One region of the Cohnella sp. GCM10020058 genome, then DNA from elsewhere that is predicted to be linked to it. Evidence: predicted binding sites of a transcription regulator. Region 1 holds the regulator's gene; each other region holds the start of a gene.

The links. The regulator Rex, encoded in region 1, represses fermentation and respiration genes when NADH is low (regulators of the CRP and FNR family bind a similar motif). The targets are predictions, from matches to a motif close to TTGTGAAATATTTCACAA.
Region 2: a site for Rex is predicted at 2,320-2,337, ahead of nadA (quinolinate synthase NadA). Genes of this name have one in related genera too.
Region 3: a site for Rex is predicted at 2,790-2,807, ahead of ACFSR7_RS18275 (DUF1641 domain-containing protein). Genes of this name have one in related genera too.
Region 4: a site for Rex is predicted at 4,427-4,444, ahead of ACFSR7_RS04425 (hemerythrin domain-containing protein). Genes of this name have one in related genera too.

Annotation. Positions count from the first base shown of each region.
Region 1 is NZ_JBHUJV010000013.1:309,559-317,373, reverse strand. Features, by position in the region: gene dinG (ATP-dependent DNA helicase DinG) at 1-2,174, shown strand, start outside; gene ACFSR7_RS22800 (redox-sensing transcriptional repressor Rex) at 2,171-2,857, shown strand; gene ACFSR7_RS22795 (amidohydrolase) at 2,854-4,158, shown strand; gene ACFSR7_RS22790 (cell wall elongation regulator TseB-like domain-containing protein) at 4,155-4,679, shown strand; gene ACFSR7_RS22785 (hypothetical protein) at 5,284-5,817, shown strand; gene ACFSR7_RS22780 (AAA family ATPase) at 5,810-7,309, shown strand; gene ACFSR7_RS22775 (RNA polymerase sigma factor) at 7,536-7,815, shown strand, end outside.
Region 2 is NZ_JBHUJV010000014.1:111,915-119,729, forward strand. Features, by position in the region: gene ftsH (ATP-dependent zinc metalloprotease FtsH) at 1-181, shown strand, start outside; gene ACFSR7_RS24805 (hypothetical protein) at 283-1,443, opposite strand; gene ACFSR7_RS24810 (sigma factor-like helix-turn-helix DNA-binding protein) at 1,436-1,609, opposite strand; gene ACFSR7_RS24815 (RNA polymerase sigma factor) at 1,576-1,980, opposite strand; gene nadA (quinolinate synthase NadA) at 2,380-3,318, shown strand; gene nadB (L-aspartate oxidase) at 3,362-4,975, shown strand; gene nadC (carboxylating nicotinate-nucleotide diphosphorylase) at 4,968-5,867, shown strand; gene ACFSR7_RS24835 (type III pantothenate kinase) at 5,864-6,628, shown strand; gene hslO (Hsp33 family molecular chaperone HslO) at 6,691-7,569, shown strand; gene ACFSR7_RS24845 (peptidylprolyl isomerase) at 7,594-7,815, shown strand, end outside.
Region 3 is NZ_JBHUJV010000009.1:645,733-653,547, forward strand. Features, by position in the region: gene ACFSR7_RS18255 (polysaccharide deacetylase family protein) at 1-671, shown strand, start outside; gene ACFSR7_RS18260 (DUF4023 family protein) at 730-861, opposite strand; gene ACFSR7_RS18265 (hypothetical protein) at 908-1,069, opposite strand; gene ACFSR7_RS18270 (CynX/NimT family MFS transporter) at 1,317-2,663, shown strand; gene ACFSR7_RS18275 (DUF1641 domain-containing protein) at 2,898-3,329, shown strand; gene ACFSR7_RS18280 (NAD(P)/FAD-dependent oxidoreductase) at 3,366-4,547, shown strand; gene ACFSR7_RS18285 (ABC transporter substrate-binding protein) at 5,086-6,000, shown strand; gene ACFSR7_RS18290 (alpha/beta-type small acid-soluble spore protein) at 6,111-6,395, shown strand; gene ACFSR7_RS18295 (ATP-dependent DNA helicase) at 6,558-7,815, shown strand, end outside.
Region 4 is NZ_JBHUJV010000002.1:279,685-287,499, reverse strand. Features, by position in the region: gene ACFSR7_RS04450 (Crp/Fnr family transcriptional regulator) at 1-224, opposite strand, end outside; gene ACFSR7_RS04445 (GAF domain-containing protein) at 475-936, shown strand; gene ACFSR7_RS04440 (response regulator transcription factor) at 1,024-1,677, shown strand; gene ACFSR7_RS04435 (PAS domain-containing sensor histidine kinase) at 1,715-2,788, shown strand; gene ACFSR7_RS04430 (transposase) at 3,071-4,015, opposite strand; gene ACFSR7_RS04425 (hemerythrin domain-containing protein) at 4,523-5,050, shown strand; gene ACFSR7_RS04420 (DoxX family membrane protein) at 5,213-5,761, shown strand; gene adhE (bifunctional acetaldehyde-CoA/alcohol dehydrogenase) at 5,872-7,815, shown strand, end outside.

The sequences.
Region 1 (7,815 bases):
ACGTGCTGCCCGTTCCGTTCAAGGCGGCGGTGTTCAAAGGGCGAAGCAACTACATGTGCCTGCGCAAGTTCGAGCAGCAGATGCAGACCCCCGCGTTCGCGCTGTCCCGGGAGGAAGCCGTGGCGAGAGGCCAGCTGGCCGTCTGGCTGTCGGAGACGGAGCGAGGCGAAGCCGAGGAGCTCAATCTAGGCAGCCGCTCCAAGGAAGAGTGGAACGCCGTCGCAAGCGACGCGGATTCCTGCTTGAACAGACAGTGTCCCTGGTTCCGCAAATGCTTCTACCACCGTGCGCGGCAGGATGCCCTCAAGGCGGATCTGGTCATTACCAACCATGCGATGGTATTTACCGATATGCGCGCGGAGCACCGGCTGTTGCCGGCCTACGATCGGCTGATCGTCGATGAAGCCCATCATATGGAAGAGGTGGCGAGCAACCATCTCGGACGCCGGATCGGTTACGGCGCACTGCCTTCCGCGCTCGCGAGGCTCGCGAAGGATGCCAGGACCGGGCAGCTGCCGAGCCTGATCTCCCAGTTGACCGGCACGGCGGAGAGCGCGAGCGGTACCTGGGCCGAAAAGCTGGAGGAGCTGCTGCCGCGCGTGCAGGAGCTTCGGGAATCGTGGGAACAATGGACGGACAGGCTCTACGGCCTGCTCGCTTCGGGTGCTGCCGCCGACGAGACGGGCGGGCTTAGCTACCGGCTTAAGCCGGACGCGATGCCGAGGGATTGGGAGTCGATCCGCGTAGACGGGGACAATGTCGTGTTGCGGCTCTCGGATCTCGTGCGTCCGCTGGAGAAGCTGCTGGCGGAGATTCGCGACCGAAGCGAGGATCTGGCCTTGCAGAGCCTTCTGACCGACATGAACGGCTCGGTCAAGGAGCTGTCATCCGTTCGCGGCGACCTGCAGACGTTTGTCTCGATGTCCGAGGCGGAGTGCGTTTATTGGATCGAAGGACACACCCAATACAAAAGCCGCTCGTTATGGATGTATATCGTGCCCGCCGACGTCAGCGGCTTGCTGAAGGAGGGCTTGTTCGGTCAAAAGGAAAGCATCGTGCTCACTTCCGCCACATTGACGGTCGACAAGTCGTTCCAGTACGTCAAGGAGCAACTTGGTCTTGACGAAGCGGAGCAGCAGGGAAGACTGCGGACTGCGCAGCTTCCTTCGCCGTTCAATTACCGTCAGCAAGCGCTGCTGCTCATTCCCCGGGACTTCCCGTCGATCAAGGGCAGGGACGGCGAAGCCGCGTTTTTACAGGCGCTGACGACATCGCTGGCCGAGGTGGCGACCGAGACCGGCGGCCGCATGCTCGTGCTGTTCACCTCTCATAAAATGCTGAAAACCGTATACGAGCCGCTTAAGTCCGCGCTCGGGCCGGTCGATATTCAAGTACTCGGGCAAGGGATGGACGGCAGTAGCCGCAGCCGGCTGACGAGCCAGTTCATGGAGCAACCGCGCTCGGTGCTGCTCGGCACGAGCAGCTTCTGGGAAGGCGTCGATCTTCCGGGCGATGCCCTGACCTGTCTCGCTATCGTCCGGCTGCCGTTCCAGCCGCCGAACCATCCGGTGACGGAGGCCAAGAGCGAGCGCCTGACGGCGCAGCGCAAAAATCCGTTCATGAAGCTGTCGCTGCCGCAAGCGGTTATCAAGTTCAAGCAGGGCTTCGGCAGACTCGTGCGAACTGCCTCGGACAAGGGCATCGTCGTCTTGTACGATACGCGCGTCATCGATACGAGCTACGGCAAATACTTTTTGTACTCGCTGCCCGGCCCCAAGATGGAACATCTGCCGCTTGCAGGCCTGGTGCCGCGCATACGGGAATGGCTGCATCCGGCGAATGCTGTCGCTGCCGCGGAAACGGCGTCCTACGCCGAAGCCGCCTCCCACAACGATGCTGCCTCCAACGCTGGGGCCCCATCCGAAGCCGAGGTCCCAGTCGAGTCCGGCTCCGACGCGGACCGGCGTTCTGCAGCACCGACGGGCGGAGTGCTAACGGATGCTGCAGAGCAAGGCGGTTCATCGCCCGCATCCGCCCGCGATATGCCGTCCGCACCTTCCGGCGAAGCCGGCGTTCCGGAGGCATCGGCACCCGGGAACACCAAGACGAAACGGACAAGAGCTAAAAAACCGAAGCAGGAATCCGGTGGGTGGGAAGGAGAAGTCTCCAGTTGAAGCAAATCAAAATTTCCGAAGCGGTCGTCCGGCGCCTTCCGATCTACCTGCGCTACCTCAACGAGCTAAGCATCAGCGACGTACAGACCGTGTCCTCGCAGGATCTCGGAGACAAGCTCGATCTCAATCCCGCCCAGATCCGCAAAGATCTCGCCTACTTCGGCGAGTTCGGGCGAAAGGGCGTCGGCTACAATGTCGGTTATCTGATCGAAAAGATCCGCCATATCCTCAACCTCGACCGCCCGATTCATGTGGCGCTCGTAGGCGCCGGGAACCTGGGCCGCGCGCTGTGCAATTACAATATGTACCTGAAGGACAATATGAAAATCGTATCGGTGTTCGACGACGATCCGGCCAAAAAAGGCGTGGCCATCGGCAATCTGACCGTTAACCCGATACAGATGCTTCCGCATGAAGTGAAGGACAAGGAGATCTCGATCGGAATCATCACCGTGCCGGCGAGCGAAGCGCAGAAGGTCGCGGACCGCTTTGTCGAAGCGGGAATCCGGGCAATTCTGAACTTCGCGCCGACGGTGCTGAAAATACCTGCGGGCATTCGCATTCATCATGCGGATTTTACGAGCGACCTGCTGAGCTTGGCTTATTATATGGATCACGATTTGGATGCGGACGGGGCTGAAGAGTCAAGCGTATCCGACGACGAAGAAGGAGTGGAACAATGAAACGTTGGCTGATCGAGAACGGCATTTTCGCGGAGCTGTCCGCTAATCGGCAAATTTTCGAAGGGTGGCTCTACGTTGAGGACGGGTATATCTCCGCATCGGGCGAAGGCGCCCCCCCGGCGGAGCTTCGCGATCAGGCGGAGGAAATCGTAAACGGAAAAGGGTTGTTATTCATGCCCGGTCTGATCAACACGCACGGTCATGCGGCGATGTCGCTGCTGCGAGGCCTGGCGGACGATCTGGTGCTTCAGGACTGGCTTGAAAATCATATGTGGCCCATGGAAGCGAAGTTTAAGGCCGACGACGTATATTGGGGGACGTCCCTTGCCGCAGCGGAAATGATTCTTAGCGGAACGACGACCTTCGTCGATATGTACGATCACATGGACAAAGTCGCGGAGGTTGCTGCCCAGGCAGGACTGCGGGCTACGCTTACCCGCGGCGTAATCGGACTCTGTCCGCCAGACATCCAGACGGCGAAGTTGAACGACGCGATTCAATTCGCTAAGGATTGGCAAGGCGCGGCAGACGGCCGCATTCAGGTGATGATGTCTCCGCATTCGCCTTACACATGCCCGCCCGACTATATCGAACGCATCGTGGCCGCCGCTCACGAGCTTGATCTGCCGCTGCATACGCATATGTCCGAGACGGCTGCCGAGGTTGAATTAAACGTCAAACAGTATGGCGCGCGTCCGGTCGAGCATCTGGACAAGCTCGGGCTGTTTTCCCGTCCGTCGCTCGTTGCCCATGCGGTGCATCTGAACGACGACGAGATCGCGCTGCTCGCCGAGCGACGCGTCGCCGTCTCACATAATCCGGTCAGCAATCTGAAACTGGCGAGCGGCGTAGCGAGGGTGCCCGAATTGTTGCGCGCCGGCGTCACCGTCTCGCTCGGGACGGACAGCGCCGCCAGCAACAACAATCTCGACCTGTTCGAGGAGATTCGGCTTGCGGCACTGCTCCACAAGGGCGTGTCCGGCGATCCGACGGCCGTTCCCGCGGTGGAAGCGCTGCGAATGGGGACGCTTTACGGCGCCCGTTCGATCGGTCTGGGAGACGTAACCGGCAGTCTCCGTCCGGGCTTAAAGGCCGATATCACCGCGGTTTCGATCGACAAGCCGCACTTTATGCCGCGCACCGATTATATTTCCCATCTTGTCTATTCGGCCCGCGGAGCGGACGTTGCGCACGTGTGGGTCGACGGCCGGCGTATCATGCGCGATCGCGAACTGCTGACGCTTGACGTCGAACGGATCCGCTATGAAGCGCAGCGCTGCTTCGAGAGGCTGCGGGGATGACGCCTAGCCGGATCGCGGAGCGGAGACGGCAGTCGGCGTGGACAGGGTGGCGACTGACCTTAATTGTCCTTGGCTTCCTCCTTTTCGTTGCGGTCGTATTTGTCGTATACATCCGGAGCGCGGATGCCGAATACCGGGGCGAGGAGCGAACCGCGGTCGCGAAGGCCAAGCAAGAAGCGGGGCTTATTAAGATCGGCAACGTTTCGCAGCATGTGTGGGACGATTCGGTCTGGGTCGTCGAGGGCAAGGACGCTTCCAATACCGACTGGTTCGTATGGCTGCGTCAGGACGGCTCGCTCAAGGAGAAGGTCGGGGACGGCTATAGCGAAGACGGCATCCGTGACCGCTTCAATTCGGATCATCCGGGCAAAAAAATCGTACGTCTGCTGCCGGGGTGGTTTTCGGGACAACCCGCCTGGGAGATTCGCTACATGGACGATCCCGATTTGAAACGGCAAGCGATCGTCTTCTATTCCTTCAAGGACGGAAGCGCGCTTAGAACTTATAATTTGGTCTCGTAAATAATAGGTATCGGAATTTATGGCCTGCGCCCTTACGGCGCGGGTCTTCTTTAGAAAGATCAGTTTTTTAGCCGATATTCCGGTTAGATAAAGAAAATAACTGCCTTTTAAGTTCCTACTTAAGTACAATTTCGGCTGGCGTTGCTTATAGAGCGTCAAGGAGTTCCTAAGCAGGAATAACTTCGGCCAGTCATGTGTATGAGGCGCCTAGGAGTTCTTGTGTAGTAACTCTTTTAACATCTATTCTGTACGATGATACGTAATCGGAGAAAAAAGATGTTTTTTTGCATGTATTGCGGTGAATGAACGTGGCATGCGACGAAACGCCGTCCCATCGCAAAGGCGGGCGGATAAGCCGGCAACAGGTGTTCTGCGCGACTCCCGTTTCGGATATCCGCAAACTAAAAGGACCGTCAGGTGGAACATCCCTGGCGGTTTTCTTGCGTGCGACCTATCATTTACCCCATACGCAAATATTTGACACAACTTTTTAAGCGTTGATATATATTTAGTCTATCAGAATATGATATACTAGCTGATGTATTGTTGGAGCAGAGACATGATGGACACAATTTATATCAGACTAAAGGAGGCCAATGCCTAAATGAAATTGCGAATCCTGCCTATAGCGACGACGGCCGTGGTATCGGTGGCGCTGTTGTTCGGTGGTTGGTTTGCTTATCGTCATTATGGCGTGGAGCAGCCGCTGGACCGCGCTGCGGCGAAGGTGCCGGGCGTCGAATCGGCCAGCTCGAACATGAATGCGGACGGCGTCACGATCAAGGTCAAGCTTAGCGATTCCGCTGATCTGGCGGATGTATATAGAACGGTGAAGGAAGAAGGCGCCCGCGCGATCGGCTCCAAGAGCTTGAAGCTGGTCGCAGAGAATTCGGATAATGAAGCGCTCGAGAAAATCTGGCGATCGGCATTGTTTGACGTCGCGCAAGCGATGGACCGCAAGGAATATACCGAAATCCGCGATGCGATGGCCAAGCTCCAGTCGCAGACGCCGGGTCTGACCGCTTCCACGGAGATCGACGAGCAAAACGTGTATATCAGCCTGCGCCTTTCCGGCAGCGCCAAGTATGTCATTCTGCCTCGCCAGGGCGAGCAATTGGAGGTGTGGCCGAATGCGTAATTGGAGATCCTATGGCAAAGAAATCGCGATCGGATTCGTGCCCGTATTTATCGTCTTCATGATTTTCGTCGGCGTGCCTGCACTTCCGCTGCTGCTCGGCGCAGGGCTCGTCGGCGGCTTGCTGTTCATGGCCAAGTCGCGCAACGGGATGGCGTTCGGCGGCGCCATGCGCAAGGGACCGTCTCGCCCGCCCGCTTACTTGACGTTCGAGGATATCGGCGGTCAGGAACAGGCCAAGCGCGAGCTCGTAGAAGCGCTCGATTTTCTGGTCCAGCGGGAGCGGATCGCCAAGCTCGGCATCCGTCCGCTCAAGGGCATCCTGCTTACGGGTCCTCCCGGAACGGGGAAGACGCTGCTCGCCAAGGCCGCGGCCAAGCACACCGATTCGGCGTTCGTGGCAGCTTCGGGCAGCGAGTTCGTCGAGATGTACGTCGGCGTCGGCGCGGGCCGCATCCGCGATATTTTCCGCCAGGCACGTACATTGGCAGCCAAGCAGAAGCGGGACAGCGCCATTATTTTCATCGACGAAATCGACGCGATCGGCGGCAAGCGCGACGGCTCGCAGAACAAAGAGTACGACCAGACGCTGAACCAGCTGTTGACCGAGATGGACGGCATTCAGGGCGACGAGTCGGTCCGCGTATTGATCATTGCGGCCACTAACCGCAAGGAGCTGCTCGACAATGCGCTCACCCGACCCGGACGCTTCGACCGGCACATCCAAGTCGACATGCCGGACCGGCACGGACGCGAGCATATTCTCCGCCTGCACGCCAGGAATAAGCCGCTGGCCGAAGAGGTGTCTCTAGATAAGGTCGCAGAGGAGACGTTCGGCTTCTCCGGCGCACAGCTTGAGAGCGTCATGAACGAAGCGGCGATCTACGCCATGCGCGAGGAGAGCGAGGTTCTGAGGCCGGCGCATCTGGCGCAAGCGATCGATAAGGTTATGATGGGCGAGCGGATGGACCGCGAGACGACGAGCGAGGAGCGGGAGCGCGTAGCGCTGCACGAGCTTGGCCATGCCATCGTCGCCGAGAGCGTGCGTCCGGGCAGTGTCGCGCAAGTGTCGCTGACGCCGCGGGGCCAGGCGCTCGGTTATGTACGCCATCATCCGCGCAAGGACAGCTATCTTTATACGAAAACCTATCTCGAGGCGCAGATCCAGATCGCGCTCGGCGGTGCCGTTGCGGAAGAGTTGCACTACGGCGGACGGAGCACCGGCTCGCGCGGCGACTTCGACCAGGCGACCAATATCGTTAAGACGCTGATCGAGTCGGGCATGACGGAACTCGGCATCATTCACCCCGAGGCGCTTACCGCAGAGCAGTGGTCCAAGGAAAACGGGCGGATTCTGGACGCCTTGACGGAAAATACTAGGAAGCTGCTGTCGAGTCACATGGAGACCTTCGCGAATTTGCTTGCCATTTTGATCCGCGAGGAGACGCTGTCGGGCGAAGAGCTCCGTACGCATCTGAGCGCTGCGGCTGCCTGACCGGCAGCCATGAGGCTGTCCCGCTTAGCCGAGCAAGGCTGCGGGGCGGCCTTTTTTTATTCCCGCTCTTGCGAACCGGCGCCCGATTTGCCCGGGGGCGACAGGAAATGACCGATCCAAATAATTGTGGTAACATAATAATTTGAACCGGAAGTCATTTGTCTTCGTCCAATAATGAGGTGGTTGTTTGCAGAACTCTGACGCCAATTTTGAATACTTGAAATATATGAGCGATTCCGACGACAAAAAAACGGTGCTCCACGAGCTGATGACCGCTTACGGCAAAGAGGTATGGAATTTTGCCTACAGCCTGACGCGGAAGTGGGACGTGGCGGACGATATTACGCAGGACGTTTTCATCAAGGTTTTCAAAAACCTGGACACGTTCCGGAGCGACTCGTCCATCCGCACCTGGCTCCTTACGATCACGCGCAATACGGTGATCGACCATCAGCGCTCCGCTTTTATCCGGCGGGTGTCGCTTACGGATTGGAGCCTGGACACCG
Region 2 (7,815 bases), on a different contig from region 1:
CGCCGCGAACGATGGCGACGGCGGCGATTCGGGCAGCGAGCCGACCGGCGTTGAGCCGACCATCGACACGCTCGGCGGCAATGTCCGCGTCCGCATCACCCCGCGCGACGAAGAGACAAATGCCAATCAGACGCCTCCGAATCCGGATCAACGGAATGACGAGGACAACGAGCCGAAGTAACTGTCATACGAATAAAACCCGCGATTTCGCTGCCCATGCAGCTGGATCGCGGGTTTTTGCTTTTGCGTAGGGCGGACTGCCCGCGCTCACCATAAAGGTCTCTAGTCAGGCTTGGTCAGCGAGATGAAGCGTACCTTGCCGTCTTCGAACAGCAGGTGAAAATAAGGGCCATCGCTAATTCGATAACTCCAGGCCGTATTTGTGCGGGCGTTGGGCAGACCGAGATTGGCGATGACTTCGTCTTGCGACAGACCCACTTTAACTCCATCGGGTGTAACGTAAGCTCGATCGTCCGTTGTAAACAGAATCGCAGCGGATAGCTTTATTACATTCGGATATGCGTACTGGTAACCGGACCCTGTTAAAGACTGTGGTGACAAAGACTGTAGGAATCCTTTCGTTCCAAGAACGCCGTCATAGAAAAGCGTACCGGAGGACAGGAAGAGAAATTTCCGCACCCAGCCGAGATAGTCAAGACCGTCGATGGTAAAGCGGCTTTTCTCGTATATCCGATCCGTGATCTGATCCGCTTGCACAATCGCTTGCTCAGTACTTGCTTGTCCGCTAAGCCTGTCGTACGCTGCCCATTCGCCGCCTGGATTGATATACCTCTGCATGAGCATCCACACCTGATCGTCAGCCAACAAGAGCGTATCCGAGGTCCCGTACGTATTGCTGCTCGGATCGTAAGCCATGATAAAGGCGCCTTCAGCTGTTTCGAATGTCATTGTAAAGGCATTGCGTACCCAAGAAATCTCCGGCTCCGGACTGATCGATGCAGCGGCAATATCCAGAGCGTTCAGATTTTGCAAAATAACGAATAGCCGATCTGTCGGCACCTCGAAGGGCTGCAGTCGATGTTCGCTGTCTTCCACGCGAATACCGGTCACGTCCTGCAGTTTAAACGGCAGCTGATCACTCAGCAAGCCCGACAAGCGCTGAATCCGAATGGGCTGTGGAGCTGCATTCTGTGCGGGAGCCGTTAAAGGTGAAGTAAAGGTTACCGGGCGCAGGTCCCGGACGAGCTCGCCTCCTTTAGGGCCTAACAAAATGGCTCCAGCGACCGTCGCTACGGATAGACCGACTATTGTTGCTGCGAAAAGGGGGCGGCGGCTTCGGTGCGACTGTAAAAGATGGTCTTCACGCTTGCCGCTGAGCGCCATCCGCTCGATTGCAGACATATGGTTTTCCGTAAAGCCTGGCGCACGAGACGCATCTACCTTTAATTTCTCGTACCACGACGGCAGGCGATCCTCATTCATGATCGGAAGCCTCCTCTCTACGACGAATCATGCGTAGCCTTGCACGCGACAGCCTGGATTTGACGGTACCCTCAGATAAGTTCAGAAGCAGCGCTATTTCCCTGACGGGGAGCTCATATCGCGCCTGAAGCACTAGCACTTCGCGAAGTTTAAGAGGAAGCTGCATGACTTCTTCCCATATTTCATTGGATAATGATCGCCGCAGGCTTCGGATTCAGCAGACGGACCGGATTCATGCGCACGGTCGTGCACGCGATCCATGAGCGTAACTCGACGCAAAAAGGCCGAGCGCAGGCGGTTGAGCGCCGTGTTTCGCGTGATTGACAGCAGCCAGGTGCGAACGGAGGAAGCGCCGCGGAACGTATCGATCTTCCGGTAGGCGGCGAAGAATACGTCCTGGGATACATCGTCTGCCAGATCCCTGCGCTTGGTCAGAACGAAGGCCAGGTTCCAAACCTCTGAACCGTATAACCGCATCAGCTCGCGAAGCCCGCCGGAATCCATATTCTCAGCATAGGACCAGTGGGTTTCTTCCAAGTTCGCAACACCTCCATCGATTAGACACCGTGACGGGCCAATAGGTTCCGTTCCAGACAAAAAAAGGAATCCAATTGTGCGCATCGATAAATGAATGCGGTTGCATAGCAAATGCTGCGTAGGGCGTCGGATGATTTGCGACCGATCGCTGGAAGGCACGGAGGAACGCGTGTTCCCGCTTGTTTCCCGCGCCCGGGAAAGCCGATAATTACGCGGAAAACTTCTTGCGGAAATCTGTGAACATTCATTGACAGTGCCCCCTGGCAAGTGTAAATTTATTGTTGACTCACTGACGTCGGTTGCGAAATTTGGCAACCCGTTTTTGTTAAGCGGCCTAATTTGTGCTTATTTTCACAATTCATCATACCCAGGCGTGAACGCCGCAGGAGGAGACTCACCATGGAAGCTTTAGCCCTTGAACGCAAAGCGGAGCAGAACCGCGAGCTGCGCGAGCGCCTGGCGCAGTTGAAAAAGGAACGCAATGCCATTATTCTGGCGCACTATTACCAGCGCGACGAGATTCAAGAGGTGGCCGACTTCCGCGGAGACTCGTTCCTGCTCGCCCAGAAGGCTGCGCAGACCGACGCGGACGTCATCGTGTTTTGCGGCGTGCACTTTATGGGCGAAAGCGCGAAGATTCTCGCGCCGCACAAGACCGTGCTCGTCCCCGACGAACGCGCGGGCTGCCCGATGGCGGATATGGTCAATCCGATCGGCCTGCGAGAGCTGAAGGCCAAGCACCCCAACGCCACGGTCGTGACCTATATCAACTCGTCCGCGGACGTGAAGGCCGAGACAGACATCTGCTGCACGTCGGCGAACGCGGTCAATGTCGTCAATTCGGTCGAAGGCGACGAGGTCATCTGGTGCCCGGACAAAAACCTGGGCCACTACGTGCAGCAGCACACGGACAAGAAGATGATCATCTGGGAAGGCTACTGCAACACGCACGACATGCTGACGGTCAAAGACGTATACGAGATGCGGGCGAAGTATCCGAACGCACAGTTCGTCGTACACCCGGAATGCCGCCCCGAAGTCGTCGAGCTGGCCGACTTCGTCGGCAGCACGACAGGCATCCTGAAGTATTGCCGCGAATCGAGCCACAAGGAGTTTATCGTCGGCACCGAGGACGGTACGGGGTACCAGCTGCGGGTGGACAGCCCGGACAAGACATTCCATTTTGCGAGCAAGTTCCTCGTCTGTCCGAATATGAAGGTCAACAACCTGAAGAAAGTCGTCAAAGCGCTCGAAACGATGCAGCCGCAGATCCACGTGCCGCAAGACGTCGCCGACAAGGCGCGCCTGTCGCTCGAGCGCATGCTGCTCGTCAAGTAATCGAGAGAGACCAATAACTTCAGGCGGGGAGTCGCAGAGGGCCATGATACCACGTTATATCGTCGATTTCGATCCGGCGGAGCTTGAGACCGTACAGACGGACATGATCATTATCGGAGCCGGGATCGCGGGCCTGTTCACGGCACTTCAGGCGGCCAAAGATCGCCGCGTTCTCATGATCACGAAAAAGTCCCTGTTCGACAGCAACACGCGTTACGCGCAGGGCGGCATCGCAGCCGTCATCTCGGAGGACGATTCGCCGGAATTCCACCGCCAGGATACGTTGATCGCAGGCGCTGGTCTATGCGACCCCGGGGCCGTGGACGTGCTCGTGCACGAAGGCCCGGATTGTGTTCAGGAGCTGATCGAGTACGGCACGCACTTCGACGAAGAGGACGGACACCTCGCCCTGACCAAGGAAGGGGCGCATAGTCAGCGCCGCATCCTGCACGCCAACGGCGATGCCACAGGCTACGAGATCGTTCGCGCGCTGGCGGATAAGGTGCAGAGCGTGCCCGATATCGAGGTCTGGGACGACCACTTCGTGCTCGATCTGTTGACCGAGGAGGGCGAGTGCGTCGGCGCGCTCGTGCTGAAGCCGGACGGCTCTCGCGTAATCGTGCGGGGAGCGGCGACCATTCTCTGTTCGGGAGGCACCGGACAGCTGTATCGCTATACGACGAATCCCGAGGTGGCGACGGGTGACGGGATCGCGATGGCTTACCGCGCCGGCGCGGTCATTCGCGACATGGAGTTCAACCAATTTCACCCGACATCGCTGTGCTACCCGGGCGCGCCGCGTTTCCTGATTTCGGAGGCAGTGCGCGGCGAAGGAGCCGTCTTGCGCAATATCCGCGGCGAGCGCTTCATGGACAAGTATCATCCGCAGCTCGAGCTGGCGCCCCGCGACATCGTGGCACGGGCGATCGTGAGCGAGATGGAGTTGACCAAGTCGACTTACGTTTATATCGATATTACCCACGAGGCACCGGACCTGATCAAGCACCGGTTTCCGAATATTTACGAGTTTTGCCTGAATTACGGCCTCGACATGACGACGGACTGGATTCCGGTGGCGCCGGCTGCCCATTATATGATGGGAGGCGTCCGCACGGATATGAACGGCGAATCGAGCATCCCCCGTTTGTTCGCCTGCGGCGAAGTATCTTCGACGGGCGTGCACGGCGCGAACAGGCTGGCGAGCAACTCGCTGTCCGAAGCGATCGTGTTCGGCCGCCGCATCGTCGAGCGGATCCGTTCGCTGCCGCCGCTTGCGATCGAGGCGCGTACCGGTTACGCATCCGAACGGATCGGCGCGCCTGCCGGCAAGATGGCGGAACGCCGCCTCAAGCTGCAGAAGCTGATGGTGCGCTTCGCCGGTCTCAGGCGGGAGGCCCACGGCCTGACCAAGGGGCTCGAAGAGCTGCGCCGCCAGTCGCCGCTGTACCAGACGGAGATGACGACGCGCGAGGAATTCGAGTACGCGAACCTGCTCACCTGCGCGACGTTGATGATGGAGGCGGCACTGATGCGGGAAGAGAGCCGCGGGGCGCATTACCGGGAGGACTTCCCGGACAAGGACGATCTTTTCTGGCGCAAGCACACGCTGATGCACAGAGAACGGGGCATCGGAGAGGAGTTCATAGGCGATGTTTGAATCGGAAAAGGACTGGGAGATCGCGGGACCCGCGGTCGACGCCGTCAAGGCGCAGCTTAGGGCCTGGCTGGCCGAGGATATCGGCAGCGGGGACGTGAGCACGATGTCGACGGTGCCGGCCGGACACCGTTCGAAGGGCATTATTCACGCCAAGGAGGCGGGCGTGCTGGCGGGCATGCCGCTCATGCGGCTTGTCTTCGGCGTGATCGATCCTTCGCTTGAGATCGAGTCGCGGGCGCATGACGGCGATCGCGTCGAGCGCGGCACCGTGCTCGCGGTCGTCGAGGGCGCTACGCACAGCATCCTGACCGGCGAGCGCCTCGCGCTGAACCTGCTGCAGCGGCTGTCCGGCATCGCGACCAAGACTCGCGTCTACGTGGACGCAGCCGAGGGCTATCCGGCGCGAATCGCAGATACGCGCAAGACGACGCCGGGCCACCGTACGCTGGAGAAGTACGCCGTGCGCATCGGCGGCGCGAGCAATCACCGCTTCGGCTTGTACGATGCGGTCATGATCAAGGATAATCATATTAAGGCGGCCGGCGGCATCTCCGCCGCCGTCGCGTCCGCGAAGTCGCGCATTCCGCACACGATGATGATCGAGGTGGAAGCCGAATCTCTTGCGCAGGCCATCGAGGCGGCACGCGCGGGCGCAAACGTCGTCATGTTCGACAATATGTCGCCCGAGCAGATGGCCGCGGCAGCAGTCGAGCTGCGCGCCATCGCGCCTCACATCGTGCTGGAAGCATCCGGGGGCATTCGTCCGGAGCGGGTGCGCGAGGTGGCGGCGTCCGGCGTTGACGTGATCAGCGTAGGCGCGCTCACCCACTCGTTCAACGCACTGGACATCAGCCTGGACCTGAACGAAGTCAAGAAGGGGGAAGTCTCTTGATTCTGGTCGTCGACGTCGGGAACACCAACATTGTGCTCGGCCTCTACGAGGGCTCGGAGCTTCTCCATCATTGGCGGCTCAGCACGAACCGCTCGGCGACGATCGACGAGTACGGGATCATGCTGACCAACCTGTTCAGCATTGCGGGCATCCAGGCCGCCGAGATCGACGGCGTCATCGTCTCGTGCGTCGTGCCGCCGCTTATGCCTACGCTTGAGCGGCTGTTCGCCAAGTATGTCGGCCGCGACGCGCTTGTCGTCGGACCGGGTATCAAGACGGGCCTCAATATCCGGTACGAAAATCCGAAGGAGGTCGGCGCCGACCGGATCGTCAACGCGGTTGCCGGCATCGAGCACTACGGCGCGCCGCTGGTTGTCGTAGACTTCGGCACGGCAACGACCTTCGATTATATCGACCCGGCGGGCGCTTATCTCGGCGGGGTCATCGTGCCGGGCATCGGCATCTCGGCCGAAGCGCTATACCAGCGCGCCGCCAGGCTGCCGCGCGTCGAGCTGGCCAAGCCTCGGGCGGTCGTCGGCCGCAACACGGTCGCCGCCATCCAATCCGGCGCGATCTACGGCTACGCCGGCCAGGTGGACGGCATCGTGAAGCGAATCTGCGCCGAGCAGCGCTGCACGCCGCGCGTCATCGCGACGGGCGGTCTGGCGGAGCTGATTGCGGGCGAGTCGGAGACGATCGAGGCGGTCGATTCGATGCTGACGCTGGAAGGATTAAGAATCATTTACGAACGCAACCTATAGAAATCTCAGCAGGCCGGATAAGCCGGCCGGCATACACCAACAAGAGCAAAGGAGCGGATGAAGTGACGGACGAATTGATCAGAGGCACCGCATGGGGCGGCGCCGTCCGCGTCTTCGGCGCGAAGACGACCGAGCTCGTACGCGAGCTTCAACGCAGGCACGATACGTTTCCGACGGCTTCGGCAGCGCTCGGCCGGACCGCTACGGCAGCGGCCATGATGGGCTTCATGCTTAAGGGAGACGAGAAGCTGACCGTGCAAGTGAAGGGCGACGGACCGATCGGCCAGATCGTGGTCGACGCCAACGCCGCCGGCGAAGTCAAAGGCTACGTCGATTATCCGCATACGCATCTGCCCAGCAATAGTCTGGGCAAGCTGGACGTATCGGGCGCGGTAGGCAAGACTGGTTTTCTCAATGTGACCAAGGATCTTGGCCTTAAGGAGCCATACCGCGGCAGCGTGCCGCTCATCTCCGGCGAGCTGGCCGAGGACTTCACGTATTACTTCGCGGCATCGGAGCAGACGCCGTCCGCCGTAGGACTCGGCGTCCTCGTCGATACTGACAACACCGTGCTGCATGCGGGCGGATTCGTCATCCAGGTGCTTCCTAATATTACCGACGAGCAACTGTCGCGCCTTGAGCAGGCCGTTTCGGCGATGCCGCACGTCACCGCGCTGCTCGATCAAGGCGAGACGGCCGAAGGCATCTTGAAGTTCCTCGTTGGGGACGATCTGACGATACACGATACGATTGAGCCCAAGTTCGTCTGCGGCTGCTCGCGCGAGCGCGTTGAGCGCACGCTTATCAGCATGGGCGAGGCTGACTTGCGCAAGCTGATCGACGAGGACGGCCAGGCGCGGGTCGAGTGTCATTTTTGCAATGAATCTTATTCGTTCGACGGCGAGCAGCTCCGAGAGATTCTGGAACGCGCGACTTCTTAATATAGCAGAGGGAGGGATACGGCCATGTGGCGGACGAAGCGGCTGGGGAAGCCGATCGTTCTGCTTGCCCTGACGTGGGCGCTGGCTGCCGAGGCGGGTTGTACGGCCAAGCCGGCACTTACGGCGGAGCCGTCCGGTAACGAGCCGGTCCCATCCGGTTCGATGTCGGGGGCTCCGGGAGGAGCGGGCGATACCGTGGCAATCGTAGGAGATACGCGCATCACTCGCCGGCAGCTGCTCGACGCG
Region 3 (7,815 bases), on a different contig from region 1:
ACGACGCGGACGGCTATATGTACAAGACCGTCGCGGCGTTCGAACGCGGAGCCGACAAGGCCGACGTCATCGCCGAGATGAAGGCGCAGTTCGACGCCGTCGCGCGGGCCGGCATCGCCGTGACGCACGCGGACAATCATATGGGCAGCCTCTACGGCGTCGCCACCGGCCGCAGCTATCTGCCGCAAGTCTTTTGGAAGTGCTCGCGCAGGAGGCTGCCGTTTCGGCTGTTCCGGCATATCGATCCTGCCGAAGCGATAACGGCGAACGCGCCGGGCGTGGAGGCGACCCTGGCCAAAGCCGTGGCATTGTGCGACACGCTCGGCGTGGCGGTGCCGGACTACCTGCTGAGCCATCCCTACGAGATCGAGACGGGGGAAACGTACGAAACGTTTAAGGAGATGCTGATCGCCAAGCTGTATACGCTGCCGGAAGGTGTCGTAGAGACATTTATCCACCCCGCGGTCCCGGATGCGGAGCTTGGCGCGCGCATTCCTCATTGGGACAAAAGGGTGTGGGAATACAAGCTCATGCTGGATCCGGACTTCTCGGCAGCGATGAAGGATGCGGGCGTGCAGCTGACGGACTACCGGTATGTGCGGGAAAAGCTGCGGCGGCCCAGGCTTCGCTCGGGGCTCAGGTTGGCCAGGCTTCTGCTTGGACGGAGTTGAGGAGCACGGATGTAAAAAAGCACGCCTTCGAACGGCTTTCGTTCGGAGGCGCGCCGCGTTATTTATTGGTGCTGTGCTGGCGGGAAGACACCTTTTGACCTTGCGTGCCTTGACCCTGATGCGCTTTATTGCGCTTGTCCTTGCGCTGGCGATCATGGACCTGCTCCACGAATTCATGCGTATCGCTCATGTCCGCGAACCCCCTTGCTTATGATTTTAATAAAATGAGTGCACAATCAGCTCCTATTTTTTCCCTTCGCGCCAGAGCTGCAGGACGTATCCGCCGCTGCGCGAAACTCTTCTTCGTTCCGCGAGCCGAGCTTTTCGCCGAACTGGTCCAGTCTGCCGGGATGACCCGCAGGTCCGCCGGTTTTCGGTTTGTTGTTACGTCCGGACATGTCGTTATCTCCTCCTCAGCATCGTTAAAATTGCTTTTATAGTCTTCCTTGCGTCAAAGGGGATTATGCGATTCGCACAGATGGACCGCTTGGGCTTCGAAGCGATAAAAAGAATCGTCGAGGTATCACGAACTTGACACCGTGTGCTACAATTCGGGCATTGCCGGAGATAAGTTACAGCGCCGGCTCGGCATTCGCGCGGCGGGTTTGGCGTATGCTGTAGGTGATGTCCGGAGGATGAATGAAGATGAAGAACACTTCGAATCGCGAAAATAATGCAATGCTTGATGAAGATCGCCCGGGCGCGTTATCCGAATCGGATCGGGAGCTTGCCCTCGAGCAAGCCCAGGAGCGCGAGCGCGCGGAGAAGGCCAAGCGCGGCAGGCTGCTCTGGCTGGCCGTCGGCATCGTGCTGATCGCGGCCAACCTGCGCGGCGCCCTTACCGCGGTCGGACCGGTAGTCGGCCGGATCAAGGACGATCTCGGGCTGTCGGGCGCCGGCGCAGGCATGCTGACGACGCTCGGCCTGCTTGCTTTCGCCGTGATCTCGCCGGTGGCGCCCAAGCTGTCGCGCCGATTCGGCGCTGAGAACACGCTGCTCGCCGGCATGGCCTTGGTCACGGTAGGCGTGATCGTGCGGGCCGCGCCTTATTCGGCGCTGTTGTTCGCGGGCACCGTATTGATCGGCATCGGCATCGGCGTAGGCAACGTGCTCGTGCCCGCGCTCATCAAGCGGGACTTCGCGAACCGCGCCGGACTCATGACCGGTATCTACTCGGTCGCGCTGACGCTCGTCGCCGGCATCGCCTCCGGCGTCAGCATTCCTATTGCGGACGCGCCGGGCTTCGGCTGGCGCGGCGCGCTCGGCGTATGGGGGCTCGCTTCCACGCTGGCGATGATCGCTTGGCTGCCGCAGGTCAGCCGCGGCCGGCGCGAGCGGGGCTTAAGCCGCCCGGCTGTGGCGTCCGCGCGTCCATGGCGTTCGCCATTGGCTTGGCAGGTCTCGTTGTTCATGGGCTTCCAGTCGATTATTTTTTATGTCAACGTTACCTGGCTGCCGGAGCTTCTGCAGGATCGCGGCATGAGTGCGGGCACGGCAGGATGGATGCTGTCGCTCATGCAGATCATCGGCCTGCCCGCTAACTTCCTGGCGCCGGTGCTTGCTGCGCGGCGTCCGAGCCAGCGGGGCATTATGGCGATCGTCATGACGATGCTCCTCGTCGGATACGGGGGCTTGCTTTTCGATGCCGGCACGGGACCTCTGACGGTTGCGTGGGTACTCCTGATCGGGATCGGCGCGGGAGCAAGCTTCAGCCTTTGCCTCGTGTTTTTCTCGCTTCGCACCCGCACCGCGACCGAGGCGACGGAGCTGTCGGGCATGGCTCAATTCGTGGGCTACCTCGTGGCGGCGGTCGGCCCTGCTTTTATCGGCTTTATCCACGACCGCTCGGGCGGATGGCAGACGCCGCTCGTGGTGATGGTCGTCGTCGTGGCGCTGGCTGCGCTGTTCGGGCTGGGCTCGAGCCGAGCCTCCTATGTATCGTCAGCATCCGTGCCGGGCTCCAATGATTCGACAGGCGCCGACACAAAATAGACACAATTAACCTTTTTAATTTTTTTACATCTAGGGCACAAACGGGTGTAAAATGGGGAACAAGGGTTCATTTCGACCTTCCGGATCGAATACGAAGAAGCCAAAGGAATAGCGGCACGCCTTTTTATGTGAAAAATGGTACAAATGTCGCCCGCCTCCCCGTGCCCCTTCGTCCGACGAGACGGAGAATCGCAAGAGACCGCATGACCTTACTGTAAAGGAGGACTTTGTCTCATGACTACCACACCGCAATCGCAAGGCGCCGAGCAAGCTGTCGACGCGCAGAAGGCCCAGGATGTGCTGGATCAACTGATGAAGCCGGAAGTTCAACAATCGCTCACCACGCTGGTGGACAACCTGCCCAAGCTGACCGAGATGGTGACGACGCTGACCGCGGCGTACGACTTTGCTTCCGGCCTCGCGAAGGACCAAGTTTTCATCAACGATACGAAGGCGGGAATCGTCGAGTTTTTCACGCCTGTCGTAGACAAGGCCAAGGGCCTCGCCTCCGCAGCGATCGAAGCCGGCGACCGTGCCGAAGCCGACACGCAGGCTGTCGGCCTGTTCGGTCTGCTCAAAATGCTGAAGGATCCGCAAGTGCAAAAGACTTTGCGATACACCCAAGCATTCCTGAACGTACTGGCGGAGCGCCAGCAGCAACGCTAATCCCCAAACCACTGACTCACGAACGGAGGATGGACCATGGCTAAACAAATCTTGATCCTGGGCGGCGGTTACGGCGGATTGCTGAGCGCGCTGACGGCTCGTCAGCACCTGAGCGTCCACGAAGCGGCGATTACGGTCATCAACCGTTATCCGACCCACCAGATCATTACCGAGCTGCACCGTCTGGCTGCAGGCACGATCAGCGAACCTGCCGTTGCGCTGCCGCTTGCCAAGCTGCTGAAGAACCAAGGCATCAATGTGATCATCGATACGGTCAAGGAAATCAAGCCGAACGACAAAAAGGTAACGACGGCCGGCGGCGGCTCGTACACGTACGACAACCTCGTCATCGCCCTCGGCTCCGAGACGGCTTACTTCGGCATCCCGGGACTGCAAGAAAACAGCTTCGTGCTGAAGTCCGTCAGCGATGCCAACAAGATCCGCGAACACGTACATGCGCGTCTGGATGCCTACAAGGCGTCCAAGGATCCGGCTGACGCGACGATCGTCGTCGGCGGCGGCGGCCTGACGGGCATCGAGCTCGTCGGCGAATTCGCAGACAAGCTGCCTGAAGTCGCGCGCGCCAAGGGCATCGACCCGGCCGACATCAAGCTCTACGTGGTAGAAGCCGGCCCGGCGATCCTGCCGATCTTCCCGCCGGAGCTCATCGCCCGCGCGCAAGCGAGCCTCGAGAAGCGCGGCGTCGAGTTCATCATCAGCGTAGCGATCACCGAAGCCTCCAAGGACACCGTCTCCCTGAAGGACGGCCGCACGCTGAAGTCCAACACCATCATCTGGACCGGGGGCGTCCAAGGCCACGAGATCGTCGCGAACTGCGGCATCGAAGTGAACCGCGGCCGCGCATCGGTTACCGATACGCTGCAATCGACCTCGCACCCTGACGTCTACCTCGCAGGCGACTGCGCAGTCGTTATTCCGGGCGAAGGCGCTCGTCCTTATCCGCCGACGGCACAGCTGGCTTGGCAAATGGGCGAGCTCATCGGCCACAACCTGGCTGCCGTAATCAAGGGCGGCGTGCAAGACACGTTCCAGCCGGTATTCTCCGGTACGCTGGGCAGCCTCGGCCGCAAGGACGCGGTTGGCACCGTCGGCGCAAGCGGCACCCGCTTCAAGGGCTTCCCTGCGACGCTGATGAAGGAAATGAGCAACATCCGCTATCTGACGCACATCAAGGGTCTGTTCGCGGTGCTCGAATAGGATTGATGTGTTTGCAAGCAGCTCCGCTTCGGCTTCGGCCGGGGCGGAGTTGTTTGCGTTTAAGGTGGGAGCGGATGGCGGCACAATAAGAAAAGGCTGCGGCACATGCGGCGTGCTGGCGGGGAAATAAGGAAGTGGCACATCGTTATTTAGCTTTTTCGGTCAGAATATTGCGGAATAAGGATATGGCGCATCGCTATTTTGCTTTTTCGGCTGCGGCCTTACTTCGGCGGATATGGCGTATCGTTATTGCACTTTTGCATGCACCGTTAGTCAGTTGAGGATGTGGCGCATCACTATTTGCTAATGCAGCCAGTTGTCGCCCCTTACTGGTCTTTTCAGAACGGCAAAAGCCTCTCCAGCTCCCGCTTCCGGCGGCCCTCGCTTTTTAAACCACCTCGCGCCGCTCATCTTGCCATTGCCATTTCTCCAGATATCCGGTAATATAGTCCGAGTGAGACTGAGAATCGTTATCGATGACATTTTGCAGCGCTAGCGACAGATACAAACAACCGACCTCCAAGGAGAGATTACTTACATGTCTAACTTCCGCAAATCCGGCTTGCTCCTCACCTTCATCCTGCTGCTCGTCAGCGTCGTCACCGCGTGTGGCAGCAAAGACAACAACGCTGAAGCGACAAAAAAAGTCACCGATGGCATGGGCCGCGAGATCGAGGTGCCCGTGAAGGCGCAGCGCGTCGTCGCGATCAACAACTTCGGCGACCTGCTGCAGCTCGGCGTCAAGCCGGTCGGCACGATCAACTACTACCTGGACAAGTACAAAGACGATCCGGAAGCCATCGCAGGCATTCCTAGCGTCGGCGATCAAGAAGCCGACAATGAGAAGGTCGTCGCCGCAACGCCCGATCTGATCATCGTGAGCAATTACTTCAAGCCCGAAGTCGTCGACGCGCTGCAAAAAATCGCGCCGACCTACGCGACGACGTTTGGCCGCACGCCGTACGAGCAGCTGGACGATCTGGCCGCGCTGCTTGACATCGAAGACCAGAAGCAGGCGTTCCTGGATGGCTATAAGGCCGAAGTCGCCGATGCCAAAGAAAAGCTCAAGGGTAAAATTGCCGATGGCGAAAAGGTCGGCATTCTCCAATTCTGGAGCAAGAAAATCTACGAACACCCGACCAAGGTTTTCACGCCGCTGTACGACGATCTCGGCTTCCTGCCGACCGAGCACGTCAAGACGCTGACCGCCACGACCGAAGTTACGCAAGAGGCCGTACCGGCTAACGTGGCCGACGCCGACCGCCTGTTCATCATGGTCGACGGCCAAGCCGACAAGGATACGTACGATTCGCTTAAGAATTCGGCCTGGAAGAACATCCCCGCCGTTCAGAAAAACCAGGTGTACCTCGTAGACAGCGGTCACTGGAACGACTTCAGCGCCGCGGCACTGAAGTGGCAGCTGCATGACGTCGTCGACCTGTTGAGCAAATAAGCGATTAAAGAGGGGCTGGCAGCAATTGTTGCCCGCTCCTTTTCTTTTTGGGAATAACGGCGCGGCGAACGCGCAAGCTAGCATCATCCGACGAAAAGGTGGTGCGAGGCATGTCCAGAAGAAGGTCGCGACGGCTCGCCGTCCCCGGCGCCGAGCAAGGCGTCAATGCGTTCAAGGCGGAGGTCATGCGCAAGGAAGGCTACGCGGTGGATCCCGCGCATCCGGATGACGTCAAGTACGAGGTCGCCAAGTCGCTTGGCGTGCCGCTGACGCCCGGGGACAACGGTCATCTCACGACCGAAGACGCGGGTCATATCGGCGGCAAGATCGGCGGCTCCATGGTACGCGAGATGATTCGAATGGCGCAGGAAAAGCTGTCGGAAAAACAGCCCTAACGCTCCGCCCTCCCCAAGACAAACCCGCTGGCGCTTCCGCGTCCGAGCGGGTTTGTTTGTGCCAATTTATCGCCGGCCTTTTCCCATGCCGCCCCCTGCGTGATACAATGAGAGAACAGGTGTTCCGGCAGAAAAACGCAAGACGGCTTGGGGGACGGCAATATGCGGGGGACGGTCACGATCGCGGTGAGACCGCTGGTCGAATACGCGCTGCGGAGCGGCGATCTGGCAAGCGGCTTTCGTCAGACGGCATCGATGGCGGATGGCGTTAAGGCGCATCAGCAGATACAGGAGGCTTACGGGGAGCGGGACCGCAGCGAAGTGCAGCTGCGCGCAGAGATTCCGTGGGGAGAGCTGCTGTTTGCGATCGAGGGCAGATGCGACGGCTTGCTGACCGGCGAGGACGGCGGCGTCACGATCGAGGAGATCAAGTCCACCGGCGGAAGCCTGCCGCTATCGGAGGCCGAGACGCCTGAAGTCCATTGGGCGCAGGCTTATTGCTACGCGTATATGTACGCGAATATCGAGGGCCTGGACCGCATGCGGGTGAGAATGACGTATGTGGAAACGGGAGGGGAAGGCGCCGCGCGGCGATCCTTCGAGCGTACGGTCGACTTCGCCGAGCTTGAACGCCGCATCCAGGGCTACGTGGCCAGTTATGCGCCGTTCGCGGAGCTCCAGCTGCGGCATCGCACCGCCCGGGACGCGAGCATCGCGGGATTGCTTTTCCCGTATCCCGCGTACCGCACGGGCCAGCGGAAGCTTGCCGCCGCCGTCTATCGCAGCATAGAGGCAGGGCACCAACTTTTCGCCAGAGCGCCCACCGGCATCGGCAAGACGATGTCGACGCTGTATCCGGCCGTGAAGTCAATCGGCGCAGGCCAGCTGTCGCGCCTCTTCTACCTGACGGCCAGGACGACGACGCGCGCGTCGGCCGAGGACGCGCTGAGGCGTCTGCAGGACGGCGGGCTGCAAATGCATGCGGTGACGATCACCGCCAAGGACAAGCTATGCTCGGCAGCCGCCGGGCAAGCCGGGGTCGAGGGCTGCGCAGGCGGTATATGCATGTATGCGGAGGGCTTTTTCGACCGGATTAACGGCGCGATCCTGGACCTGCTGTCGAACGAGACGTTGATAGGCAAGGACGAGTTGCTGCGCTACGCGGCCAAGCACCGGGTCTGTCCGTTCGAGATGTCGCTGGAGGCCGCCTACGTCGCCGATGCCGTCATTTGCGATTATAACTATATCTTCGATCCGCGCATCTCCCTTAAGCGAGTGGCCGCCGAATGGAAGGCTGCCTGCGCGCTGCTGGTCGACGAAGCGCACAATCTGCCCGATCGGGCAAGGGAGATGTACTCCGCCGAGCTGACGAAGCGAGACTTCCTGCATCTCGTCCGCGCGTTCAAAGGCAAGGACAATG
Region 4 (7,815 bases), on a different contig from region 1:
CCTTCATCCGTCGATTTCCGCAGCTTCACTTTGCCCGAGCGCAAATAGTATAGCTTACCTGTCGCGTCGCCTTCCCAGAACAGATAGCTTCCCTTCTCTGCGCGTTTGGGATACATCAGCTCTTCGAGACGAGCGAACTGATCCTCCGAAAAGAAGCGATGAATGCCGAGCCCGTTGTCCTGCTGCCGTTCCTTGGCCGTCCTGTTCTTCAGCGCTTCGCCCATGACCGCGTCCCCCATCCGAATCCCTTTGATGACTTAATCATACCGTAACTCGCATTCGTCTTTTATCGGGGAACCTCCTGATTATGGAGCGGGAATTCCCTTATCTTTTTGTGAGAATGATCACAGCGGCCCATCGAATCAGGAGTTTCCCTAAGCGTAATTCCGGGAATTCCCCGAATTACGGACAGCCGCCGCTCCGGTAAACTGGAGGGAGCAGCATGCGATACGCATAGCTTGGAGGGATGCGGGGATGGACGAACAAAGCAGCCGCTCAGCGATTTTGGGCAGTCTGGAGATGCTGCGCGAAGAGATCGGATGCGACTTCAGCGCGGTCGGCTTGAAGGAAATGCCGTCGCTCCTGTTAAGGTGGCCGATGGCTTCCGGTCATACGAACGAAAGAATCGAGGGAATCGCAGAAAAGCCCGGTCGCGGCTTGTCCGCTACGGTTATGAAAATAGGCAGGGCGATGCCGCTCAGCATGACCGAGCTGGTGTGCTCGCGCCAGCTGCAAGAATACCCGGTGTTTCTTGCGGAGAACCTGCGTGCCGCCTATGCCGTTCCGCTGGGCTGGGGCGCTGCGACGTCGGGCGTCCTTCTCGTGGGAGATCGGAAAAAGAGAATCTATCGCACAGAGGAGCGACGTCTCGTCGCGGCGGCAGCCGATCGAATCGCAGCCAGACTGGCGGCCATGCCCTCTGCGAAGTCCGTGTAAGACTTCACAGGCGGATGCTCCTTCCAACGCCTCCTATGGTAGAATGAGTAAAAAAGCGGAGCTGCAATGCTGTTGGGAGGCGTAGAGATGGTTCGGATTCTGGTTGTCGACGATCATGCCATCGTGCGTTCAGGGCTTATGATGCTGCTGAACGGCAGACAGGGCATGGAGGTTGTGGGAGAAGCCGCGGACGGAGACGAAGCAATCGCCCAAGCGCAGGCGCTTCGTCCGGACGTCGTGCTGATGGACCTCAGCATGCCGCATGGCAAAGACGGCCTCACGGCTGCGGCCGAGCTCAAGCGCTCGCTTCCGGAGACGGCAGTACTGATCTTGACGATGCACGACGACGAAGGGTACCTGTTCCGGGCGATCCAATCCGGCGCGTCGGGTTATATCTTGAAGAGCGCGCCCCATGAGGAGCTGCTCACCGCCATCCGGCATGTGGCCGAAGGGCAGGCCTATTTGTATCCGACCGCGACCAAGCGGCTGATGAGCGATTACCTGGACAAGCTGAAAAACGGCGAGCACGCAGGGACCTACGAATCCTTATCCGAGCGGGAAAAAGAGATTCTGGCCAAGGTCGCACAAGGCTATTCCAACAAGGAAATCGCGGAGCAGCTCGTCATCAGCGTCAAGACCGTTGAGTCGCACAAAAGCAATCTGATGGAGAAGCTGGAGTTGCGCACGAGACCGGATCTGGTTAAATTCGCGATGAAGAAGGGGCTGCTGACTTTTGAGTGAACCGGCAAACAAAGGCAGGCCGGAGTATCACGCGGAGATGCTGGCGGCCCAGGTGACAGGACTACTCGCCGGGCTTGACGCAGGCGTGGCTGACGCCGAGTATCGGGAGGAGCTGCGCCGCTCGCTCGAGCAGCTCGCGGACGTCAAGTTTGCCCTGGACGAGTCCGCGATCGTCGCCATTACCGACCGCAGGGGCAAGATCCGCTATGTCAACGACAAGTTTTGCGAGATATCCGGCTATAGCAGAGACGAGCTGCTCGGGCAGGACCACCGCCTCGTCAATTCGGGTTATCACGGCAAAGCCTTCATGAAAGAGCTGTGGACGACAATCTCGTCAGGCAAGGTCTGGCGCGGAGAAATCAAAAATCGGGCGAATAACGGTCGCGAATATTGGGTGGATACGACGATCGTTCCATTCGTGGACGGTGACGGCGCCCCTTATCAATATTTGGCGATCCGTCATGAGGTGACGCGCCTCAAGGAGACCGAGGCCGAGCTGCAGTCGATGCTGGGCCAGATGATGCAGATCCAAGAGGAAGAGCGCCGGCGCTTCTCGCGGGATTTGCACGACGGAATCGGCCAGAGTCTCTTTTTCTTCAAAATCACGATCGACCGCCTGCTTGCAGAGCGGGAAGACGAGGGGCTCGCGATGCTGGGGCAGCAGGTGTCTCAGCTTATGTCCGAGGTTAGAGGACTCGCGTGGGAAATGCGTCCTTCCGTGCTGGACGACCTCGGCATCGTGCCGGCGCTCCGAACCTATATCGAGCACTTCGAGAGCCATTACGGAATCAAGGTACACTTTGAATGCGACTTGAAGCGCCGTCCTGCGCTGCTTGCGGAGACGACGATCTACCGCGTCGTCCAGGAGGCGCTGACGAATGTCGGCAAGTATGCAAACGTCTCCGAGGCATTCGTCTCCTTGAGGGAGGAGGACGAGCTGGTGCGCGCGGTCATCCGTGACGAGGGAATCGGCTTCATCCGTGCAACGGCCGGATCCGGCGTCGGCCTCTTCAGTATGGAAGAACGCGCACGGGCGGTGCTGGGCGAGCTGAAGCTGCGATCCGAGCTCGGTCGCGGCACGACAGTAACGTTAAACATCCCACTCGCTTAGCGGTGCGTTAAACATGCGAAACAGGGGAAGGCACGCCATACGCCTGTTTCGCACGTTTTAACAATATCCCGTTGTGTCAGGAAAAAGCGCGCGACCGCTGCATGGCTGCAGCTCTGGGCAGTGACGAGTGGGTCGAACAAAACAATCCAACTCCACTCTTAACACGAAAAATGCCCGTCTCCTCGGAACCGCATTTTGGTCGGAAGCTTCAAATTCCCGGCCATTATCCGAGCATTCACACAATCCCATGTCCCATCCTCCGCTGCGAACGAAATGGCACCACTAACCTGCACGTCGGCCGCTTCGCGCAGGACGCCTATAGGCCCAAGGGATTGGCCGGATGCCAGAGCGGGCGCCTACCAGCCGGCGATAGGTAACCGTCTCCGTCATCCCGCAGCAGGCGATAAGCTCGGCGAGCATGTCGTTGCGGCAAAGGAGGCGGCGAAAGCAGAATTCGTTCAGGTACGCCTGCAGATGCTTCGGACCGATTCCGCCGAACGTCCAGTTCAGCCAGCGCACGGCATCCCGCCAGGCAACATGCAGCGCGGTAAGCCCCCGGTGGCCGCGCTCCAGCCGTTCTACGCGATCGTCCGCAACTCCGCCGGCGACGTGTTTTCGCACAAAATGCTCCGCTGCCTCCTCTCCGCCCACGCCATGCCGCGTCGCATCGTCGCCTTCCGGCCCGTCGACAGCTTTCATTTTGAGATGAACGATATCGCCTGCGCCATCAAGAGAGGCACCGACGACGATAGGCTGCGGTCTTAGCGCTCCCTGCATGATGAGGCTGCCGATATAGCGATGATACTCATAGCCGTAATATTCGCCCAGCAGCTGCAGATCGCCATGGAGCGGCCGTTCGAGGTCCCACTCGCCGATGGCATGTCGAAGCTTGTGGTTGATCAGCCAGGCGGTCTTGTAGGTTACCTCGATGAACTCGGCCAGCAGCCGGGCGCTAATGCCGATCTGCATCAAAAACATCGCCTGGAACCACTTTGTCAGCGGCGTGCGCGAACCCTCGAGCACCGTACCGGCCGTCAGGGAAGCCTGATGGGAACAGGAACGGCACTCAAAAAGCCGGCGTCCGCGCGACGAGACTTCATAATAATGCGGATGCGAACAACGAGGACAGCGGAAGCCGTCCGGCCACTTGGCGGCGAAAAGAGCATGCTCGCAGTCGGCGGTGTTGAAGGCAGGCACGGCGTCCCGAATCGAAAAGCGGCTCGGCATATTAATTCCTCCAAATAGAACATTTGTTCTTATTTTATCATAGTTTCGACAGGAAGTCCCGCTTATTGGAAAATAAATTTTTCCTTGTCGAAGGGGATAGCGGCGAGTCATTAACTAGGTTGATGTGTTGGGCTAGGCAGGTCTCTTGGTTGGATTAATAGATGAGAGCGGGCGGTAAGAAGGGCGGACTGGAAAATGCGAATTAGGGATACGAAACAGCGAATAAGAAATAGGATTGCGAAATAGGGAACTAGAGATAGGAATACGAATTAGCGAATGCGAAATAGGGATGCGGTTCACGTTCGGATTCGTCCCTCTTCCTTACGGAAGGGGATACTGTTAAAACGAGTAAAAGTAGTGTGCCTACAACGTCCCGCGTGTAAATGTGTCGATATTTTGTCCGCGATCAATATGTGATTTTTTTCACATTAATGGTTCGTTATACGCTGTATATTAAAAGCATCAAAAGAAGCAACGCCCCGAACAATGAAGAGGAGGCACAACACGATGAAAACAAACCACGAAGATAATCGCGCATCGCAGCCGATCGCCGGAGGCGACGAACGTTACACGCTGCTTAGCGAAGCGGTCGTCAGAGCCCAACAGGAGCACGACGCACTGGAGGCGGAACTGGCAGACTTGTATGCGCAGGCTTGCACGGTTCGCAAGGATGAGAACATCGTTCATCTGAACGCGAATGTCCGGATCTTGAATGAACGCGTGAAACATTTCATGACGGAATGGAGCGCGCATATCGCGTGGGAGAAGACGGAGCTCTTCCCATACGCGACATGGTATCTGGAGACCGAGCCCGACTTGTTCGCTTTAATGGAGCTGGACTACGGACTTGCGGAGCGGTTTATCGGCTCGTTCCTCAACACGCTGGAACAGGCGGTACTCCCGATCTCTCCGGAGGAGGCGAAGGCACTGTCGTCCCGTCTGCTGCAAGCTTATGCCTGCTTGAAAAATCGGCTGAACGAGGAACAGGAAATCATCGACACGCTGGAGGATCACTCGAATGTTTACAGCTTCTAAGCGCTGCCTCATAAAGTGAAACTTTTCACAAGAAAATGCTCGAAAATGTGATTTCCATCACATGCGGCATTCCTCGCATCCCTCATAATGAGGGTGTAAGGCAAGCAACACAATCGACACCCACTAATAAACGCCGTAAAGGCGAAAAGGGAGATGGCCATTATGGTCACCAAATGGTTTAGAGAAAACGTATGGGCGGCAGTCGCAGTCACGCTTCTTCGCATCTATGTCGGCTGGCAATGGATCGATGCGGGCTGGCACAAGTTGACGGGCGGATTTACGGCTAAAGGATTCTTGCAAGGGGCGGTCGCCAAGCCGGTAGCCGACCACGCGACGAACGAAGTCATCTTCCCTAACTACACGTACTTCATCCAGCACTTCGCACTGCCGAACATCAAGCTGATCGACGTATTGATCCCGCTGGGCGAGTTTCTGATCGGCGTAGGTCTGATCGTAGGGGGACTCACAGTCACGGCCGCCTTCTTCGGAATGCTGCTCAACACGCTGTTCCTCTTCGCAGGTACTGTAAGCACGAACCCTTGGCTGCTGGTCCTCGGCTTCATCGTCTTCACGGCAGGCGCCAATGCCGGGCGCTTCGGACTCGACTACTACCTGCTTCCGCTTATCCGCAAGGGCTTTGGCAAGATCAAGCACGCTATCGCGGATAAGAAGAATAACGACGGTACGCACGGCAAGCCCGTTGCGCATTAATTCATCGCATCGACTGGTTGACACGGCGGCCGGAGTTCTCCGGCCGCCGTCCATATCGTCCGGCGCCGAGACCGGATGAGAGAAGCGATACTTGACGGGAGGCCACGAGGATGGCGACGAAGGAAAAAGCGCAAACCGAATTCATTTCCGCGCATGACGAGGTAAATTTGCTGGCGGAGCGCGCCAACAAGGCGCTCGAGGCGTACATGCGGTTGAATCAGGAGCAGGTGGACCGGATCGTGCAGGCAATGGCGCTTGCGGGACTCGACCAGCACATGCCGCTCGCGAAGCTCGCAGTCGAAGAGACCGGACGCGGCGTATATGAAGACAAGATTACGAAAAACATTTTTGCGACGGAATATATCTACCACAGCATCAAGGCGGAGAAAACGGTTGGCGTGATCGAAGAGAACGTCTACGAGAATTACCGGATGGTCGCCGAACCGGTCGGCGTCATCGCCGGCATCACGCCGGTTACGAATCCGACTTCGACGACGATGTTCAAGTCGCTGATCGCCGCCAAGACGCGCAATCCGATCGTCTTCGCCTTCCACCCTTCTGCGCAGAAATCAAGTGCGGCTGCAGCGAGGACGCTGCTTGAGGCGGCAGTCGCCGCCGGCGCGCCGGAGCACTGCATTCAGTGGATCGAGCACCCTTCCGTCGAGGCGACGGGCTTGCTGATCAATCACAAGGACATTGCGCTCGTCCTGGCGACCGGCGGCTCCGCAATGGTAAAGGCGGCCTACAGCACGGGCAAACCGGCGCTCGGCGTAGGCCCGGGCAACGTTCCTTGCTTCATCGAACGCACGGCGGATCTTGAGCAAGCGGTAACCGACCTGATCCTTTCCAAGACGTTCGATAACGGCATGATTTGCGCCTCCGAGCAAGCTGTCATTCTGGAGGAGCCGATATACGAGCAAGCGAAGGCGCTCATGTCGCGTCAAGGCTGTTATTTCCTCAATAAAGAGGAGATCGAGGCGGTATCGCGGCTCGTCATCAACCCCGAGAAATGCGCGGTCAATGCCGTCATCGTCGGACAGCCGGCCGTCAAAATCGCGGAAATGGCAGGCATTCAAGTGCCGCCGTCGACGAAGCTGCTTGTAGCAGAGCTGGCCGGCGTCGGCGAGAAATATCCACTGTCCGCCGAGAAGCTCAGCCCGGTGCTCGCCTGCTACAAAGTCAAGACGGCAGAACAAGGCATCGAACGCGCCGCGCAAGTCATCGCGTTCGGCGGCATGGGCCACTCGTCGGTCATCCATTCGAACGACCAAGCGGTCATCGCGGCTTTCTCGGCGCGGCTGCAGACGGGACGCATCATCGTTAACGCGCCTTCGACGCACGGTGCGATCGGCGACATTTACAACACGAACCTGCCTTCGCTCACGCTCGGCTGCGGCTCGTACGGCCATAACTCGACGACCTCGAACGTGACCGCCGTCAACCTCATTAACGTTAAGCGCGTGGCGTATCGCACGGTTAATATGCAATGGTTCAAGGTGCCGCCGAAAATTTACTTCGAAAAAGGCGCTACGCAGTATCTCGAGAAGATGCCGGACATCAGCCGCGTCATGATCGTGACCGACGAGGCGATGGTGAAGCTCGGTTACGTGGAGAAGGTGGCGTACTATCTCCGCAAGCGCAAGGATCCGGTGTCGGTCGAGATCTTCAGCGACGTCGAGCCCGATCCTTCGGTCGACACGGTCGAGCGAGGCACCCGCATGATGGCGCAGTTCAAGCCGGATTGCATCATCGCGCTCGGAGGCGGCTCGCCGATGGACGCTGCGAAGGCGATGTGGCTGTTCTACGAGTATCCGGACACGAGCTTCGACTCGCTCAAGCAGAAGTTCATGGATATCCGCAAACGCATCTACAAGTATCCGCGGCTCGGCAAAAACGCCAAGTTCGTCGCGATTCCGACGACGTCGGGCACAGGCTCGGAAGTAACGTCGTTCGCCGTTATCACCGACAAAAACAAAGGCAACACCAAGTACCCGCTCGCCGATTACGAACTTACGCCGGACGTCGCCATCGTCGATCCGGACTATGTGTACAGC